Regions from separate parts of the Castellaniella sp. WN genome, predicted to be linked through region 2. Evidence: predicted binding sites of a transcription regulator. Region 2 holds the regulator's gene; the other holds the start of a gene.

Region 1 (6,305 bases), 340 kb from region 2:
CGGCACCGATCCGGGGGAAGCCTAAATTATGAATGATCGTCATGATTAATCCTGATAACATTAAAATTATTCAATGAACGACATTCTGCCTGGGCGAGTCGAAAATAAAAAATCAAATCCTGCACGGATAACATGAGAGAAATTCATGATTGAGCTTCGTCATCTGGAAACCCTGCTTGCCATCCGCGACGGCGGCAGCCTGCAGGAAGCCGCCGAGCGCCTGCACCTGACCCAGTCGGCCCTGTCGCACCAGCTGCGCGACCTGGAGGTGCGGCTGAAGGCGCCGTTGCTGAACCGGCGCACCCGCCCCGCCCGCCTGACGACGGCGGGCCTGCGGCTGGTGGCGCTGGCCGAGGACGTACTGCCACGCGTGCGCGCGGCGGAACAGGAACTGCGCCGCCTGGCCGCAGGCCGCGCCGGCCGCCTGCACGTCGCCATCGACTGCCATTCCTGCTTCCAGTGGCTGATGCCGACGCTGGACGCGTTCCGCAAGGACTGGCCGGAAGTCTCCCTGGACCTGACGGCTGCGTTTTCCTTCGCCCCCCTGCCCGCCCTGGCGCGCGGCGATCTGGACGTGGTGATCACTTCCGACCCCGAGCCGCTGGAATCGGTGGACTACGCGCTGCTCTTCGCCTACGAACTGGTACTGGCGGTCTCCAGCCAGGGGCCGCTGGGCGCGGCCGGTCGGGTCCTGCCGGAGGATCTGGCCGACCAGGTCCTGATCACCTACCCGGTCGACCGGACCCGGCTGGATGTCTATACGGCCTTCCTGGACCCGGCCGGCGTGGAGCCGGCCACCGTGCGCACGGCGGAGCTGACCCCCATGATCGTGCAACTGGTGGCCAGCGGCCGAGGCGTGGCGGCGCTGCCCAGCTGGGCACTGGACGAATACAGGAACCTGCCGGGGCTGAGGATCTGCCGGCTGGGATCGGGAATCTGGCGCACGCTGCAGGCCGGCGTACGCGCCGAGGACATGGAAACCGCCTACATCCAGGCCTTCCTGGAGCAGGCCCGGCGCACCTGCTTCGAAACCCTGCCGGGCATCCGCGCGCCGGGATAGGCGGGACGGGACATATCCGCGCAGCGGATCGCGGTCGGCACGGACTCAGACCGGCCCGTCGTCCGCCGCCGGATCGTCCAGGCCGGCAGGCTCGCGGCTGCCCAGCAGGCGCCGGATGCAGTCGGCGGAAAACCCCCGCCCCGCCATGAAGCGGTATTGCCGCGCGTACTCGCGAGGATCCGAGGGCGGCTGGCCGAATTTACGTTGCCAGACGGCGCGCGCGCGGTCGGCTTCAGAGGTGCGCAGGGATTCCTTCAGATCGGCCAATTGCTCGTCGGCCAGCCCCTGCTGGCGCAGGGCGCCCAGGATGCGCTGCGCACCCTGGCGGGCGGCGGCGCGGTGAGCATAGGCCTGGGCGTAGCGCTGGTCGGACTGCCACTGTTCACGCGCCAGGTCGTCGAGCACGGCTTCGACGGCGGCGGGATCGTCGCACCAGGCGGACAACTTGCGGCGCAATTCCTGGCGGGAGTGTTCCCGCCGGGACAGATAGGCCACGGCCCGGGCCTTCAGGCTGGTGCCACCACCGGAACCGCGCCCGGGCGGGTCATCGCCGCCAGGCACGGTGCTGAAGCCGTCGTCGGCTCTATTCCCCATCGGCGGCGGAGGCCGCGGGCACGGCCCGTGGGACGATGCCCAGGTGTTCGCGAACCCGGTTCTCGATTTCGAAAGCCATGTCCGCATGTTCCTTGAGGTAGTCGCGGACGTTGTCCTTGCCCTGGCCGATGCGTTCGCCGTTGTAGCTGTACCAGGCACCGGATTTGTCGATCAAGCCGGCCTGGACCCCCAAGTCGATGATCTCGCCTTCGCGGGAGATGCCGGTGCCGTACATGATGTCGAACTCGACCTGCTTGAACGGCGGGGCGACCTTGTTCTTGACGATCTTGACGCGGGTTTCGTTGCCGACGACCTCGTCGCCCTTCTTGATGGAGCCGATACGGCGGATGTCCAGGCGCACCGAGGAATAGAACTTCAGCGCGTTGCCGCCCGTGGTGGTTTCAGGGTTGCCGAACATGACGCCGATCTTCATGCGGATCTGGTTGATGAAGATCACCATGCAGTTGGCGCGCTTGATCGTGGCGGTGAGCTTGCGCAGGGCCTGGCTCATCAGGCGGGCCTGCAGGCCGGGCAGCGAGTCGCCCATGTCGCCTTCGATTTCGGCCTTGGGCACCAGTGCGGCGACCGAGTCGATCACGATCAGGTCGACCGAGCCCGAGCGCACCAGGGCATCGGTGATTTCCAGGGCCTGCTCGCCGGTGTCGGGCTGGGAGATCAGCAGGTCCTCGAGGTTGACGCCCAGGCGCGCGGCGTATTGAACGTCCAGGGCGTGCTCGGCATCGACGAAGGCGCAGGTGCCGCCGATCTTCTGCATCTCGGCGATGACCTGCAGGGTGAGCGTGGTCTTGCCGGAGGATTCCGGGCCGTAGACCTCGACCACCCGGCCGCGCGGCAGTCCCCCGACGCCCAGGGCGATGTCCAGCCCCAGGGAACCGGTGGACACGACCTGGATGTCATGTTCGACCTGGTTATCGCCGTAGCGCATGATGGAGCCCTTGCCGAACTGCTTTTCGATCTGAGACAGCGCGGCGGCCAGCGCCTTGGCGCGTTCGGGGTTGGCCTTGCCGGAGCGTTCATCCATGAGGGAATTCCTATCGTGAGTGACAAGCCGCCGGGACCATGACCGCGGTGCGGCCGGATCCGCCCGCGGCGGGATTCGGGAAATTATGGCATTAAATTATACTGTATAAAAATACAGATGTGGCAATTCCACCCCGGGCCGAACGGCAAGGCCGAGCGCGAAGGGCCGCCGTTTCGCCTTCCGCGCCCATCGTTTACCCTAATGACCCGGCGGGGCCGGGCGTGCCACAATGAGCGCAGTCTGGGCCGTTTCAGCGCCCGCCTCCCCCTGGATGTCATTCCCGCCATGCGTATCCTGATTGCCGAGGACGACAGCATTCTCGCGGACGGGCTGTCCCGATCATTGCGCTACGAAGGCTATGCCGTGGACGTCGTCAACGACGGCTCCAGTGCCGATTCCGCGCTCCAGTTGCAGGCCTTCGATCTCCTGATCCTGGACCTGGGCCTGCCGCGCCTGGACGGCCTGTCCGTGCTGCGCAAGCTGCGCCAGCGCAGCACCCCCCTGCCGGTCCTGATCCTGACGGCCGCCGACTCCGTCGAGCAGCGCGTCGAAGGCCTGGACCTGGGCGCCGACGACTACATGTCCAAGCCCTTCGCCCTCAGCGAACTGGAAGCCCGCGTGCGCGCCCTGATCCGCCGCCACGGCGGCGCGCGCGCATCCGTCCTGCGCCACGGACGCCTCGCCTTCGACCTGAACGGGCGCGTGGCCACCATCGACGACACCGCCGTCGAACTGTCCGCCCGCGAGACCAGTCTGCTGGAAATCTTCCTGTCGCGCAGCGGCCGCATGATCAGCAAGCACCAACTGGTGGACCTGCTGTGCGAATGGGGCGAGGAAGTCACCACCAACGCCATCGAGGTCTACATCCACCGGCTGCGCAAGAAAATCGAGCCGGCCGGCGTCCACATCCTGACCGTGCGCGGCCTGGGGTACTGCCTGGAACCCGACAGCCGGGCCGTGCCGGCGGACACGGCGGCCGTTGGCTGACGGCGCGCGCTCCATGCTCGCCGATCCGGCACCGCGCCGGCCCCGCCGCCGGCACGCGACCCTGCTGGGCCGCATCCTCCTGTGGATGATCGTGCCGCTGTTCGTCCTGTGGTCGATCGGCATCGTCATCACCTACTTCATCTCCCTGAACATCGCCAATTCGCCCTACGACCGGACACTGGCGAGCCACCTGCGCCTGCTGCGCCACGAAGTCGAGCAGCAGCGCCTGGCCAGCGGTGTGACGCTGTCCGAATCGGCCCGCACGGTGCTGGCCGGCGGCGTGGACGAATCCGCCACCAGTTGGCAGATCCTGGACGCCAACGGCCACCTGCTGGCGGGCGACCCCGGCATCCCCACCCCGGAAAACTGGGGCTACGACATCGACCAGATCCGCTTTCGCAACGCGTCCCTGAACCACCAGTCCATCCGCATGGCCTACATCTGGGGCGGGCGCGACCAGGACGGCACCGGCTTCCTGACAGTCGTGGCGGAGCCGGCCGAGGCGCGCGCCACGCTGCAGCAGGAAATCCTGACCGGCATGCTGACGCCCCAGCTCATCATTCTGCCTCTGGCCGCCATGTTGGCCGGACTGGGCCTGACCCAGGGCCTGGAGCCCCTCAGCCTGCTCCAGGAACACATGCGACGACGCAAGCCCAGCGACCTGTCGCCCCTGCGCGACGATCTGGCTCCGGCGGAGATCGTGCCGCTGATCGCCTCGATGAACAACGTGCTGCAACGCTTGTCCGACTCCATCGAATCCCAGCGACGCTTCGTCGCCAACGCCGCCCACCAGCTGAAAACCCCGCTGGCCGGCATCCGCACGCAATGCGAACTGGCGCTGCGCGAGCAGGAGCCCGAACGCGTGCGCGACAGCCTGCAGCAGCTGATCACCGGGTCCCAGCGCGCCACCCGACTGGTGAACCAGCTGCTGCTGCTGGCACGGGCCGAATCCATCGATTCCACCCAGCCGCGCACCACCGAGCTGCTGGACCTGCTGCCCCTGGCCGAGGCCTGCACCCTGGAATGGGTCGAAACCGCCCTGCGGCGCCGCATCGACCTGGGCTTCGAATCGTCCGGCGAGCCCTTGCCGGTCTTCGGCAACGCGATCATGATCCGCGAGCTGCTCAACAACCTGATCGACAACGCCCTGCTCTACACGCCCCAGGGTGGCCGGGTCACCGTCCGCGCCCTGCCCGAAGGCGACCGGGTCTGCCTCGAAGTCCAGGACTCGGGCCCTGGCATTCCGCCCGAGGAACAATCCCGGGTCTTCGACCGTTTCTACCGGATCCTCGGCCACGACGCCGAAGGCAGCGGCCTGGGCCTGGCGATCGTGCGCGAGGTCGCCGAGCACCACCATGCCACTATCGCCTTCCTGCCGCCCGGCAACCACCGCGATCCGATCAGCGCCGGTACCCGGTTGCGTGTTTCCTTCCCCCGCGACGATGTGCCCAGGACCCGTACATGAACCGAGCCCGACCCATACCGCACGATGCCATGGACGAAGCCAACCGTCCCATGACCCACGAGGAACGCCGCGTCATCCTGGCGTCCTCGATGGGAACCGTCTTCGAATGGTACGACTTCTACGTCTACGGCTCCCTGGCGGCTGTCATCGCCCAGCATTTCTTTTCCGGACTGAATCCCACGGCGGGCTTCATCTTCGCCCTGCTGACCTTCGCCGCCGGCTTCGCCGTGCGCCCCTTCGGCGCCCTGGTGTTCGGCCGGCTGGGCGACATGGTCGGGCGCAAATACGCCTTCGTAGTCTCGATCCTGATCATGGGCCTGTCCACCTTCCTGGTGGGCGTGCTGCCCTCGTCGGCCTCGATCGGCACAGCCGCCCCCATGATCCTGCTGCTGCTACGCCTGCTGCAGGGTCTGGCCCTGGGCGGCGAATACGGCGGCGCGGCGGTCTACGTGGCCGAACACGCCCCGCAGGGCCGGCGTGGCTTCTTCACCAGCTGGATCCAGACCACCGCCACCACCGGCATGTTCCTGTCGCTGGTCGTGGTCCTGGGCACCCGCGCCACACTGGGCCAGGAAGCCTTCGACGCCTGGGGCTGGAGAGTGCCATTCCTGATCTCCGTGCTGCTGCTGGTGATCTCGGTCTGGATCCGCCTGCGCCTGCACGAATCGCCCGCCTTCACGCGCATGAAAAGCGAAGGCCTGGTCTCGCGCGCGCCCATCAAGGAAGCATTCGGACGCTGGAAAAACCTGCGCCTGATCCTGCTCGCCCTGATCGGCCTGACGGCCGGTCAAGCCGTGGTCTGGTACACCGGCCAGTTCTACGCCCTGTACTTTCTCACCGAGACGCTGGGCGTGGAGGCCAACATCGCCAACATCCTGGTGGCGCTCGCCCTGCTGCTGGCCTGTCCCTTCTTCCTGGTATTCGGCGCCCTGTCGGACCGGATCGGCCGCAAGCCCATCATCATGGCGGGCTGCCTGATCGCCGCCCTGACTTACTTCCCCGTATTCAAGGGCCTGACGCACTACGCCAACCCGGCGCTGGAACGCGCGCAGAATCGGGCTCCCGTATACGTCGTATCCGATCCGAAGGACTGTTCGCTGCAGTTCAATCCGGTGGGCATCGCCTCCTTCACCAGCGCCTGCGACCTGCTCAAGGCC
Region 2 (6,305 bases):
GAACGCCGAGGAAGTCCTCGACGCGGACCATTACGGCCTGGAAAAGGTCAAGGAGCGCATCGTCGAGTATCTGGCGGTGCAGCAGCGCGTGGACAAGCTCAAGGCGCCGATCCTGTGCCTGGTCGGGCCCCCGGGCGTGGGCAAGACCTCGCTGGGCCAGTCCGTGGCCCGCGCGACCAACCGCAAGTTCGTGCGCATGGCGCTGGGCGGCGTGCGCGACGAGGCCGAGATCCGCGGCCACCGACGCACCTACATCGGCTCCATGCCGGGCAAGATCCTGCAGAACATGGCCAAGGTCGGCGTGCGCAATCCGCTGTTCCTGCTCGACGAGATCGACAAGCTGGGTGCGGATTTCCGCGGCGACCCGTCCTCGGCCCTGCTGGAAGTGCTCGATCCGGAACAGAATCACACCTTCCAGGATCACTACATCGAAGTCGATTTCGACCTGTCGGACGTGATGTTCGTGGCCACCAGCAACACGCTGAACATTCCGCCGGCCCTGCTCGACCGGATGGAAGTCATCCGCCTGTCGGGCTATACGGAAGACGAGAAGGTCCACATCGCCTTCGATCATCTGCTGCCCAAGCTGATGAAGAACAACGGCGTCAAGGAAGGCGAGCTGAGCATTGCCGAGGACGCGGTCCGCGATATCGTGCGCTACTACACGCGCGAGGCCGGGGTGCGCGCGCTGGAACGCGAAATCTCCAAGATCTGCCGCAAGGCCGTCAAGCGCCTGCTGAGCGTCGGCGATCCGGACCGGAAGAAGGCTGGCGGCCAGGCCGCGATCTTGGTGGACGCTTCCAATCTGAACGATTTCCTGGGCGTGCGCCGCTTCAGTTTCGGCATGGCCGAAAAGGAAGACAAGGTTGGACAGGTCACCGGCCTTGCCTGGACCGAAGTCGGCGGCGATCTGCTGACCATCGAGGCGGCGGACATGCCGGGCAAGGGCGTGGTCCTGCGCACGGGCTCGCTGGGCGATGTGATGAAGGAATCGGTCGAGGCCGCCCGCACGGTGGTGCGCGCCCGCGCCCGCAAGTGGGGCATCGTCGACCAGGCCTTCGAGAAGCGCGATTTGCACATTCATTTCCCGGAGGGTGCCACACCCAAGGACGGTCCTTCGGCCGGAGCCGCCATCACTACGGCCATGGTGTCGGCGCTGACCGGCATCCCGGTGCGTGCCGATGTCGCCATGACGGGCGAGATCACCCTGCGCGGCGAGATCCTGGAAATCGGCGGCCTGAAGGAAAAGCTGCTGGCGGCGCATCGCGGCGGCATCAAGACCGTGATGATCCCGGAGGAAAACGTCAAGGATCTGGCGGAAATCCCGGACAACGTGAAAAACCACCTGGAGATCATTCCGGTGCGCTGGATCGATCGGGTGCTGGAAGTCGCCCTGCAGCGCATGCCCGTACCCCTGTCCGACGAAGAAGTCGCCCGCCTGGCGGCCGAGGCGGTCGCCGCCGCCAAGCCGGCGGAAGCCGGCAGCGGCGGGGTGATGAAGCACTGACGCCGCAAGAGGGCATCGCTTCTGGTGCGTCAGGCAAAACGGCCAAGGGCTCCCTGTTCGGGGAGCCCTTGGCGTTCCGGCGTTCGGCGTGTTTGCTGATGGATGGCGCAAGCGGGTGCGTGGTGCTCGCCGGTCAGTGCAGTGCGGTGGTGCGGATCAGGCCGACGGCGATGCCCTCGATGGCGAATTCGTCGCCCGGGCCCACGTCGATGGGCTGGAAGTCCGGGTTTTCGGGCAGCAGGCGGATGCGGCGGCCCTGGTGGTCCAGGCGTTTGACGGTGACGTCATCGCCCAGGCGGGCGACCACGATCTGTCCGTGGCGCGCCTGGGGCGTGCTGCGCACGGCTAACAGGTCGCCGTCCAGGATGCCGGCGTCGCGCATGCTGCTGCCGCGCACGCGCAGCAGGTAATCGGGCGCGGACTCGAACAGGTGTGGAGCCAGGGGGATCTCGCGTTCGACGTGTTCGGCCGCCAGGATGGGGCTGCCGGCGGCGACGCGGCCTACCAGCGGCACCAGGTGGTTGCCGGACGGCGCAATCCAGGCCGGGGCGCCGGGCAGGGGGCCGGGCACGCGAGCCGGGGCGGAGCCGGCCGGAATGTCGTCCGGAGATGGGTCGGTGATCGCGAGGGTGCCCGCTGGGGCGTGGGCGAGGGCCGGCGCCCCGGCCTGCTCGATGAGCTGGATACCGCGCGAAGTGGCCGCCGACAGGCGGATGTAGCCCTTGCGTTCCAGGGCACGCAGATGGTCTTCGGCCGCATTGGCCGAGCGGAATCCCAACTGGCGGGCGATTTCGGCGCGGGTAGGGGGGCGGCCGGCCTGCCGGATGGACTGCCGGATGATGTCCAGGATCTGGGACTGTCGGGCGGTGAGTTTCAGGGCCATGTCGCGCTACTGGATGAAAACACAGCCCGTATTGTGTCCGAAGCGGTCCCGAAACGCAAGCGCGGCGCGGGAGGCGAGCCCCCCCCCCCCCCCCCCCCCCCCCCCCCCCCCCCCCCCCCCCCCCCCCCCCCCCCCCCCCCCCCCCCGCGACAGCCGGTTCCGGCTACTTGATCACGCGAGCGATCGCCTCGGCGACGTAGTCGATGTTGCCGCTGTTCAGGGCGGCTACGCAGATGCGGCCGCTGCCGACGGCGTAGATGCCGAAGTCCTCGCGCAGGCGGTCCACCTGGGCCTTGGTCAGGCCGGAGTACGAGAACATGCCGCGCTGGGCCTTGACGAAGCTGAAGTCCTGGTCCACGCCCTGGGCCTGGATCTTCTCGACCAGTTGGTGGCGCATGGAGCGGATGCGGTCGCGCATGCCGGCCAGTTCCTCGGCCCACTGCGCGTACAGTTCGGGCGTGTTCAGCACGGTCGAGACCAGGGCGCCGCCATGGGTGGGCGGGTTGGAGTAGTTGGTGCGGATGACGCGCTTCAACTGACTGAGTACGCGGGTGCTTTCCTCGTCGCCGCCGGTGACCAGGGTCAGGGCGCCGACGCGCTCGCCGTACAGCGAGAAGGACTTCGAGAACGAGGAACTGATGAACATGGTCATGCCCAGGTCCGCGAACAGGCGCACCACGGCGGCGTCTTCTTCGATGCCCGCGCCGAAGCCCTGGTAGGCGATGTCCAGGAAGGGCACCAACTGGCCGGCCTGCAGCGCGCGGGCGATTTCCCGCCATTGTTCCAGGGTGGGATCGACGCCCGTGGGGTTGTGGCAGCAGGCATGCAGTACCACGATGGTGCCGGCGGGCAGGGCGCGCAGCGAGGCCAGCATGCCGTCGAAGTCCAGGCCGTGCGTGGCGGCGTCATAGTAGTCGTAGCTGACGACAGGGAAGCCGGCGGCGGAGAACAGGGCCTGGTGGTTGGCCCAACTGGGGTTGCTGATGGCGACCTTGGCGCCGGGCAGGATTTGTTTGAGGAAGTCGGCGCCGACCTTCAGCGCGCCAGTGCCGCCCAGGGTCTGGACCGTCAACGAGCGATGCTCGGCGATCAGTGGCGAGCCGGCGCCCAGCAGCAGGGTGCGAGCGCCGTTGTTGTAGCCGGGAATGCCGTCGATCGGCAGGTAGTTGCGCGGCTCGGCCTGCTCGAACAGGCGGGCCTCGGCCTGGCGGACGGCCTTCAGCAGGGGGATGCGGCCCGCGTCATCGTAGTAGACGCCGACGCCGAGATTGACCTTGGTGGACCGGGTGTCGGCCTTGAATTGTTCGTTCAGGCCCAGGATGGGGTCGCGCGGAGCGAGTTCGACGGATGCGAAGATGGAGGACATGGAATACCGTAGGGACAAGGAAAAGGGGCTGGAGATCCCGTGAACCGGTCCGCCCGTCCCGCCGGCCATTCCGGCAAGAGGCGCGTCGGACGAGGGGGCTGATTCGAAGGATTCCTTGGTCTCGAAGGCCAACGATGAGATAATAAGGGGTTTACCCGAATAGTGTCTAGGCGAACCATGGAGAGCGGCGCAAATACCCCGGACCTGGTGGAGGACTCACCGGGTTTCGTGCATTTTCCGGACAGTCCGTTCCAGCTCTTTCAGCCCTATCCGCCCGCCGGCGACCAACCGGCCGCGATCGATGCGCTGGAAGAGGGCGTGCGCGACGGGCTCATGTGCCAGACCCTGCTGGGTGTGACGGGTTCGGGCAAGACCTACACCATGGCCAACCTGATCGCCCGCACCGGCCGGCCGGCCATCGTGCTGGCGCCCAACAAAACCCTGGCCGCCCAGCTCTACGCGGAGATGCGCGAATTCTTCCCCCGCAACGCGGTGGAGTATTTCGTCTCTTACTACGATTACTACCAGCCCGAGGCCTACGTGCCCTCGCGCGACCTGTTCATCGAGAAGGACTCGTCCATCAACGAGCACATCGAGCAGATGCGCCTGTCGGCCACCAAGAGCCTGCTGGAGCGCCCCGACACCATCATCGTGGGCACGGTGTCCTGCATCTACGGCATCGGCAATCCGGGTGATTATCATGCGATGGTGCTGACGCTGCGCACGGGCGACAGGATCGGCCGCCAGGAGATCCTGGCGCGGCTGGTGTCCATGCAGTACGAGCGCAACGACATGGAGTTTTCCCGCGGGACCTTCCGGGCGCGCGGCGAGGTCATCGACGTCTTCCCGGCCGAACATGCCGAGCACGCCCTGCGCATCACCCTGTTCGACGACGAGATCGAGTCCCTGGGCCTGTTCGACCCCCTGACGGGCAAGCCGGTCCAGGATCTGGTGCGCTTCACCATCTTCCCCGGTTCGCATTACGTGACGCCGCGCGAGACCGTGCTGCGCGCCATCGAGACCATCAAGGAAGAACTGCGCGACCGACTGGCCGAGCTGATCGCGGCGGGCAAGCTGGTCGAAGCCCAGCGACTGGAGCAGCGCACCCGCTTCGACCTGGAAATGCTGCAGGAACTGGGTTTCTGCAAGGGGATCGAGAACTATTCCCGGCACCTGTCCGGCGCCCTGCCGGGCGAACCGCCGCCGACCCTGATCGACTATCTGCCAGCCAACGCCCTGATGTTCATCGACGAGAGCCACGTCACGATCGGTCAACTGGGCGGCATGTACCGGGGCGACCGGTCCCGCAAGGAAACCCTGGTCCAGTTCGGCTTCCGTCTGCCTTCGGCGCTGGACAACCGGCCTTTGCGGCTGGAAGAGTTCGAGGCGCGCATGCCGCAATGCGTGTTCGTGTCCGCTACGCCGGGCCCCTACGAGGCCGCCCACGCGGACCAGGTGGTCGAGCAGGTCGTGCGCCCGACCGGCCTGGTGGACCCGGAAGTCGAACTGCGACCGGCCGCCACCCAGGTCGACGATCTGCTGGGTGAGGCCAAGCTGCGCATCGCGCGCCACGAGCGGGTGCTGGTCACCACGCTGACCAAGCGCATGGCCGAGGATCTGACCGAATACCTGGGGGAAAGCGGCCTCAAGGTCCGCTACCTGCATTCCGACATCGACACGGTCGAGCGGGTCGAGATCATCCGCGACCTGCGCCTGGGCGCCTTCGACGTGCTGGTCGGGATCAACCTGCTGCGCGAGGGTCTGGACATCCCGGAGGTCTCTCTCGTGGCGATCCTGGATGCCGACAAAGAAGGCTTCCTGCGTTCCGAGCGCAGCCTGATCCAGACCATCGGCCGGGCGGCGCGCAATCTGAATGGGCGTGCCATTCTCTACGCCGATCAGGTGACCGACTCCATGCGCCGGGCCATGGGCGAGACGGCCCGCCGCCGGGAAAAGCAGCAGGCCTTCAATATCGAGCACGGCATCACGGCCCGGGGCGTCAGCAAGGCGGTGCGCGACCTCATCGACGGAGTGGCCGTGTCGGCGGTGGCGTCCGCCGCGGCCGGGTATGACGAGTCGGCCCTGCACGACGAGAAGTCCCTGGCGCGCGAGATCCGCCGTCTGGAGCAGCGCATGAACGAGCATGCCCGCAATCTGGAATTCGAGCAGGCGGCTTCGGTGCGCGATGCCCTGCGCGCCCTGAAGGCCCGGGCCCTGATGGAATGAGGGTGCTGGGCCTGTCGCGGGACCGCTTCGGAAGTGCTTCAGATGTCAGGTTTTTTTGCGGTTTTCCACAGAAAATGCTTGCCAATTTCCGGGTTTTCCCGCACACTTTCACCATCATGCATAAGGTACTTTTTGTCTGCACGGGCAATATCTGCCGCTCCCCCACCGCCCAGGGCGTGTTCCAGCATCTCGTCGACGAGGTCGGGCTGTCCGACGCCATTGCCGTTGATTCCGCAGCAACCCACCATTTCCATGTGGGCGAGGCTCCGGATGCGCGCGCCCAGGCCGCCGCGCGCAAGCGCGGCTACGACCTGTCGGCGCTG

Evidence for each region. The regulator LexA, encoded in region 2, represses DNA repair genes until DNA is damaged. The targets are predictions, from matches to a motif close to ACTGTATNNNNATACAGT.
Region 1: a site for LexA is predicted at 2,797-2,814, ahead of recA (recombinase RecA). Genes of this name have one in related genera too.

What each region holds. Positions count from the first base shown of each region.
Region 1 covers NZ_JBTKZC010000001.1:806,097-812,401, forward strand. The annotation lists gene metE (5-methyltetrahydropteroyltriglutamate--homocysteine S-methyltransferase) at 1-43, opposite strand, end outside; gene ACTPOE_RS03690 (LysR family transcriptional regulator) at 146-1,060, shown strand; gene recX (recombination regulator RecX) at 1,106-1,654, opposite strand; gene recA (recombinase RecA) at 1,644-2,696, opposite strand; gene ACTPOE_RS03705 (response regulator) at 2,982-3,683, shown strand; gene ACTPOE_RS03710 (sensor histidine kinase) at 3,697-5,148, shown strand; gene ACTPOE_RS03715 (MFS transporter) at 5,199-6,305, shown strand, end outside.
Region 2 covers NZ_JBTKZC010000001.1:467,175-473,479, forward strand. The annotation lists gene lon (endopeptidase La) at 1-1,507, shown strand, start outside; gene lexA (transcriptional repressor LexA) at 1,641-2,390, opposite strand; gene ACTPOE_RS02140 (amino acid aminotransferase) at 2,554-3,756, opposite strand; gene uvrB (excinuclease ABC subunit UvrB) at 3,934-5,982, shown strand; gene ACTPOE_RS02150 (low molecular weight protein-tyrosine-phosphatase) at 6,096-6,305, shown strand, end outside.